2 regions of the Streptomyces sp. KLMMK genome follow, and region 2 is predicted to be linked to the other one. Evidence: riboswitches for the same ligand, from Rfam matches in the RefSeq annotation. Region 2 holds a riboswitch; the other holds the start of a gene.
What was found. Region 2 has a riboswitch for cobalamin ahead of V7793_RS27140 (ribonucleoside-diphosphate reductase subunit alpha). Riboswitches for the same ligand answer to the same signal wherever they lie in the genome.

Region 1 (3,426 bases), on a different contig from region 2:
CGACGGCGTGCGGGGCGAGGTGTTCCTCGGCGAAGTCGAGCGTCGTCTCGGCGATGGCGAGCTGCTCGCCGGAGAGCATGGTGCCGGTCATCGTCGTCATCGCATCGTGGGGATGGTGAAGCTCGCGCCCTCCTTGACCCCGGAGGGCCAGCGCGAGGTAACGGTCTTGGTACGGGTGTAGAAGCGGATCGCATCCGGCCCGTGCTGGTTGAGGTCGCCGAAGCCGGAGCGCTTCCAGCCGCCGAACGTGTGGTACGCCACCGGTACGGGGATGGGCACGTTGACGCCGACCATGCCGGTGTTCACCCGCCGGGTGAAGTCCCGGGCGGTGTCCCCGTCCCGCGTGAAGATCGCCACGCCGTTGCCGTACGGGTGCTCGCTGGGCAGCCGCAGGGCCTCCTCGTAGTCGGCGGCGCGGACGACGCAGAGCACCGGGCCGAAGATCTCCTCCCGGTAGATCCGCATGCCGGTGGAGACGCGGTCGAAGAGCGTGGCCCCGGCGAAGAAGCCGTTCTCGTGGCCGGGGAGGACGAAGCCGCGCCCGTCGACGACCAGTTCGGCGCCCTCGGTGGTGCCGATGTCCACGTAGCGGCGCACGCGGTCCAGGGCGTCGCGGCTCACCAGCGGGCCGAAGTCGGCGTCCGGGTCGTCGGAGCGGCCGATGCGCAGCGCGCCGATGCGCTCCTTGAGCTTGGCGACCAGGGCGTCGGCGGTCTCCTCGCCGACGGGGACGGCGACGGAGATCGCCATGCAGCGCTCGCCCGCCGATCCGTACCCGGCGCCGATCAGGGCGTCCGCGGCCTGGTCGAGGTCGGCGTCCGGCATCACGACCATGTGGTTCTTGGCGCCGCCGAAGCACTGGGCGCGCTTGCCGCGGGCGGCCGCGGTGGCGTAGATGTGCGCCGCGATGGGCGTGGAGCCGACGAAGCCGACGGCCTGGACCCTGGGGTCCTCCAGCAGGGTCTCGACGGCCTCCTTGCCGCCGTTGACCACGTTGAAGACGCCCGGGGGAAGCCCCGCCTCCAGGAAGAGCTCCGCGAGCCGCAGCGGCACGGACGGGTCGCGCTCGGAGGGCTTGAGGACGAACGCGTTCCCGCAGGCGATCGCGGGCGCGGCCTTCCACAGCGGGATCATGGCGGGGAAGTTGAAGGGGGTGATGCCTGCGGTGACGCCGAGGGGGCCGCGCAGCGAGTGGACGTCGATGCCCGTGCCCGCGTTGTCCGTGAACTCGCCCTTGAGCAGGTGCGGGATGCCCGCGGCGAACTCGACGACCTCCAGGCCGCGCTGGATGTCCCCGTGGGCGTCGGCGATCGTCTTGCCGTGCTCGGCGGACAACAGGCGGGCGAGGGCCTCGCGCTCGCCCTCGACCAGCTGCAGGAACCTCAGCAGGACGCGGGCGCGCCGCTGCGGGTTCCACTCGCCCCACTGCGGTTGCGAGGCCGCCGCGTCGGCGATCGCGGCCGCGGTGTCCTCGCGCCCGGCCAGGGGCACCCGGGCCTGTACGGTGCCGGTGTTGGGGTCATGCACGTCGGCGAAGAGTCCCGACGTTCCGGGGGTGTGCTTGCCGCCGATGAAATGTGTCAGTTCACGGACCATGGAAGCCTGCTCTCGTCAGGTCAGGTGAGATCCGGGGATGGGCATGGGGCGCCGTGGCCCTGTGCGGAACCGCGAAGAGCTCCGGAGGGCCGTGAAGAGCTACGAGCGCGCGGACATGTGTGCGCGCTCCGCCGGATCACCAGGGTCGTGAGTACGGACCGGTGCCATGCGTGTCTGCTCCATCCTCGTGGACAACACGGAACACCCCGCGGCCGGTATCCTGACTCCCGGATCACCGCGCGCCGCCAGCCTTCCCGACGAATGACGCATCTCGTCAGTGGCGTGCTGTCGACGGCACACTTCCCGGTCACAGTGGCGGGACCGTGCCGGATTCACACCGGCTTCCCTGCACCGCGGGCCTTGGTCACGAACATATAGTTGGACGTCCTAGTAAGTCCACCCCCGGCGTGATCACTTCCGCGGCGTGATCGCTTCCGCGGCCCGGTCACTTCCGCGGTCCGGTCACTGCGGCCGCTTCCCGGGCCCGGTCACTCGTCCGCCACCGGGTACGGCACGAACGTGCTGCTGTTCTCGTCGATCGCCAGAGGGCGGCCGAGCGGGGGCACGGCCCGCTGCGGGCAGTCGAGGCGTTCGCAGATGCGGCAGCCCATGCCGATGGGCGTGGCGGCGGAGGCGTTGGCCAGGTCGAGGCCGTCGGAGTAGACGAGCCGGGAGGCGTGCCGGATCTCGCAGCCGAGCCCGATGGCGAAGGTCTTGCCGGGCTCGCCCCAGCCGCCGCGCTGGCGGGTGACGGTGCGGGCGGTCCACAGGTAGCGCTGCCCGTCCGGCATGGCGGCGATCTGCACGTGGATGCGGCCGGGCGCGGCGAAGGCCTCGTAGACGTTCCACAGCGGGCAGGTACCGCCCGCGCGGGAGAAGTGGAAGCCGGTCGCGGACTGGCGCTTGGACATGTTCCCGGCGCGGTCGACGCGGACGAACGAGAAGGGCACGCCCCGCAGCCGCGGCCGCTGGAGCGTGCTGAGCCGGTGGCAGACGGTCTCGTAGCCGACGCCGAAATGGTCGGTGAGCCGTTCGACGTCGTAGCGCAGCTCCTCGGCCGTCGCGAGGAAGGCGCCGTACGGCAGGATCAGCGCGGCGGCCACGTAGTTGGCGATGCCGATCCGTGCGAGCGACCACGTGGTGGAGCCCTCGTCGTAGTCCTCCGAGGCGAGCGCGGACAGCTCGTCGGCGAACTCCAGCAGGGCCAGCTGCGTGGCCATCCGGAAGGCCCGCTGGCCGGGGCGGAGACGGCCGGAGAGGTGCAGGGTCCGCAGCGCCGGGTCGTAGTGGTGCAGGCGGTCGGAGTCCGCGACGAGCCGTACGGCGTGCCGCTGCGTGAGGCGGGCGGCCAGGGCCGGGAGCACGCCGCCGGGGCGGATGCCGAGGCCGGCGGCCAGTTCCTCGGCGGCGACGTCCAGGCCGTGGAGGTAGTTCTGGCGGCGGTAGAAGAACTCCCGGATCTCCTCGTGGGGGGAGCGGGGCGCGGCCGGGCCGGTGCCGCCGCTCCCGCCCCGGCCGTCCGCGGCCTCCGCCAGGCGTTCGGTCAGGGCCTGGTTGCGGCGGCCCAGGTCGAGCAGGACGGCGGCGACCGCGGGCAGGCGCGAGGCGAGTTCGGACAGGTCCGACGGGGAGACCCGGGCGCCGGCGATCTCGTCGGCGAGCGCCTCCCGCAGGTCGGCGAGGACGCGGGTGGTGCCGCTCTCGGAGAAGAAGGCGGGGTCGACGCCGAACGCCTCGGTCAGACGCAGCAGGACGGGGACGGTCAGCGGCCGGGAGTCGTGCTCCATCTGGTTCAGGTAGCTGGGGGATATGGCCAGGACGCGGGCGAAC
Region 2 (3,426 bases):
CGCCTTCGTCAAGGACGCGCTGATCTACATCGTGATCATCGTGGCGATCATCTACATCCCCATCAAGCTGGGCGGTTTCGACCACATCTTCAGCAAGGCGGGCGAAGCGTTCGCCGTCAAGAACCCGGAGACCGGCAAGCCGCGCGGCGCCCTGGTGAGCGGTCCGGACGCGCAGTGGGCCTACGCGACGCTCGCGCTCGGCTCGGCGATGGCGCTCTTCCTCTACCCCCACTCGGTCACGGCGGTTCTCTCCAGCAAAGGCCGCAACGTCATCCGCCGCAATACGACGATCCTGCCGCTGTACTCCCTGATGCTGGGCCTGCTCGCGATGCTCGGCTTCATGGCCATCGCCGCGGGGATCAAGGTGAAGAACGGGCAGCTCGCGATCCCCCAGCTGTTCGAGGACATGTTCCCGGACTGGTTCACGGGCGTGGCCTTCGCCGCCATCGGCATCGGCGCCCTGGTCCCGGCCGCGATCATGTCGATCGCCGCGGCGAACCTTTTCACCCGCAACATCTACAAGGACTTCATCCGGCCGGACGCCTCGCCCGGGCACGAGGCGAAGGTCTCCAAGCTCGCCTCGCTGCTGGTGAAGGTCGGCGCGCTCGTCTTCGTCCTCACCATGGACAAGACCGTCGCCATCAACTTCCAGCTGCTCGGTGGCATCTGGATCCTGCAGACGGTCCCCGCCCTCGTGGGCGGGCTCTTCACCCGCTGGTTCCACCGCTGGGCCCTGCTGGCCGGCTGGGCCGCGGGGATGGGCTACGGCACCTGGAAGGCCTACGACACGCCGAGCGCGACGCAGGATCATTTCGGGAATACCAACCTCATCCCCCTTATCGGAGAAAAGGGCTATATCGGGCTCACCGCCTTCGCGCTCAATGTGATCGTCGTCATCGTCCTGACCTTCGCCCTCAAGGCGCTGCGCGTGCCGGACGGCACGGACGAGACATCGGCGGCGGACTACACGGCGGACGCCGGCGACCCCGGGGTCCGCAGCGAGCTCCCGCCGGCCACCGCAGGGGCCCCTGGAGGGCATTAGAGCGACCCTCGGCGGGGCCCTCGCCCCGCGGAGCCGACCGGGCCGCCACGCCCCTCTGGAGGGGGCGTGGCGGCCCTTCGCCGCACCCCGCACCCGATCCCCCTTCCGACCTGCGAACCCACCCTCAACACCGGGGCCTGATAACACATTCCGACCTATGCGCTTACCGCGCGACACAACATGTGGGGGCGCGTACGAGGGGCGGCACTAGATGTATGCTCGTCCTCGCTGTCGTCGCAGGGGAATCCGGTGAAAATCCGGAACTGTCCCGCAACGGTGCATGTATGCCGTTAAGCCGCGCATGCAGGAGTCCGAGTACCTGCCGGCAGCACGCCCTCCACCGAGCCTGCCCTGGGCTCGGCTATGGGCGTTGAATTCGTCCGGGCCTCGCGGGTTGGGCCGGCGGACGCCTACGAGGCATGCCCTGGTCCATCAGGCGCGCCCGTACGCGACCGTCGTGCTCTCCCGCCGGCCCACCCAGCCGAGCGAGGGAGAGCCTCAGTGACCATCGCGCCCGCCGATCCGGTCTCAGCGGAAGAAGCGACCGGCGGCCCCGGGACCGCGCTGCTGCGCACCCTGACCGACCTCACCGCCGACCTTCCTGCCACCGACCCCGGCAAGGTCGCCGCCGCCGCACTGCGGGGCCGGAGCGCGAACTCGGACGAGGCCGAGCTGCGCTCCCTCGCCACCGAGGCCGCCGCCGGGCTGATCGCCGAGGAGCCCGAGTACTCCAAGCTCGCCGCCCGGCTGCTCACCCGCGCGATCGCCGAGGAGGCCGCCGGCCAGGGCGCCACGTCCTTCTCCGCCTCGGTCGCCGTCGGCCACCGCGAGGGCCTGATCGCGGACGACACCGCCGCCTTCGTGGCCACCCACGCCGCGCGCCTGGACGAGCTGGTCGACGAGGCCCTCCTCGGCGGCGCCGACGACCGCTTCGGCTACTTCGGCCTGCGCACCCTGCACAGCCGCTACCTGCTGCGCCACCCGATCACCCGCAACGTGATCGAGACCCCGCAGCACTTCCTGCTGCGCGTGGCCTGCGGCCTGGCCGAGGACCACTCCGAGCGCGCCGTCGCCGACGTCGCCGAGCTGTACGGCCTGACGAGCACCCTGTCGTACCTGCCGTCCTCCCCCACGCTCTTCAACTCCGGCACCCGCCACCCGCAGATGTCGTCCTGCTACCTGCTGGACTCCCCGCTGGACGAGCTGGACTCGATCTACGACCGCTACCACCAGGTGGCGCGCCTGTCGAAGCACGCCGGCGGCATCGGCCTGTCGTACAGCCGCATCCGCTCGCGCGGCTCGCTGATCCGCGGCACCAACGGCCACTCCAACGGCATCGTGCCGTTCCTGCGCACCCTCGACGCCTCCGTCGCCGCCGTCAACCAGGGCGGCCGCCGCAAGGGCGCGGCCTGCGTCTACCTCGAGACCTGGCACGCCGACATCGAGGAGTTCCTGGAGCTCCGCGACAACACCGGTGAGGAGGCCCGCCGCACCCACAACCTCAACATCGCGCACTGGATCCCGGACGAGTTCATGCGCCGCGTCGAGGCCGACGCCGAGTGGTCGCTGTTCTCCCCGGCCGACACGCCCGACCTGGTCGACCTCTACGGCGACGAGTTCGACGCCGCGTACCGCAAGTACGAGGCCGAGGGCAAGGCCGTCAAGCAGATCCCGGCCCGCGTGCTCTACGCCCGCATGATGCGCACCCTCGCGCAGACCGGCAACGGCTGGATGACGTTCAAGGACGCCGCCAACCGCACCGCCAACCAGACGGCCGAGAAGGGCGCGGTCGTCCACTCCTCGAACCTCTGCACCGAGATCCTCGAGGTCACGGACGACGGCGAGACCGCGGTCTGCAACCTGGGCTCCGTCAACCTCGCGCAGCACCTCGGTGCCGACGGCGAGATGGACTGGGAGAAGCTCGACCGCACGGTCCGCACGGCCGTCACCTTCCTCGACCGCGTCGTGGACATCAACTTCTACCCGACCGAGCAGGCCGGCAGCTCCAACAGCCGCTGGCGCCCGGTGGGCCTGGGCCTGATGGGCCTGCAGGACGTCTTCTTCCGCCTGCGCATGCCCTTCGACTCGCCCGAGGCCAAGGAGCTGTCCACCCGCATCTCCGAGCGCATCATGCTCGCGGCGTACGAGGCCTCCGCCGACCTCGCCGAGCGGCACGGCCCGCACCCGGCCTGGTCCGCGACCCGCACCGCCCGCGGCGTGCTGCACCCGGACCACTACCCCAACGCCGTCGCCGCCTGGGAGGACCGCTGGGAGGCTCTGCGCGCCCGCATCGGCGAGGTCGGCATGCGCAACTCGCTGCTGCTCGCCATCGCCCCGACGGCCACCATCGCCTCCATCGCGGGTGTGTACGAGTGCATCGAGCC

Region 1: another riboswitch for cobalamin. It lies ahead of V7793_RS13800 (CoA-acylating methylmalonate-semialdehyde dehydrogenase); the one in region 2 lies ahead of V7793_RS27140 (ribonucleoside-diphosphate reductase subunit alpha).

What each region holds. Positions count from the first base shown of each region.
Region 1 covers NZ_JBAMDC010000068.1:11,303-14,728, reverse strand. The annotation lists gene V7793_RS13805 (acyl-CoA dehydrogenase family protein) at 1-100, opposite strand, end outside; gene V7793_RS13800 (CoA-acylating methylmalonate-semialdehyde dehydrogenase) at 97-1,596, opposite strand; cobalamin riboswitch at 1,790-1,967, opposite strand; gene V7793_RS13795 (short-chain fatty acyl-CoA regulator family protein) at 2,085-3,426, opposite strand, start outside.
Region 2 covers NZ_JBAMDC010000259.1:1,139-4,564, forward strand. The annotation lists gene mctP (monocarboxylate uptake permease MctP) at 1-1,042, shown strand, start outside; adenosylcobalamin-variant (AdoCbl-variant) riboswitch at 1,271-1,371, shown strand; gene V7793_RS27140 (ribonucleoside-diphosphate reductase subunit alpha) at 1,544-3,426, shown strand, end outside.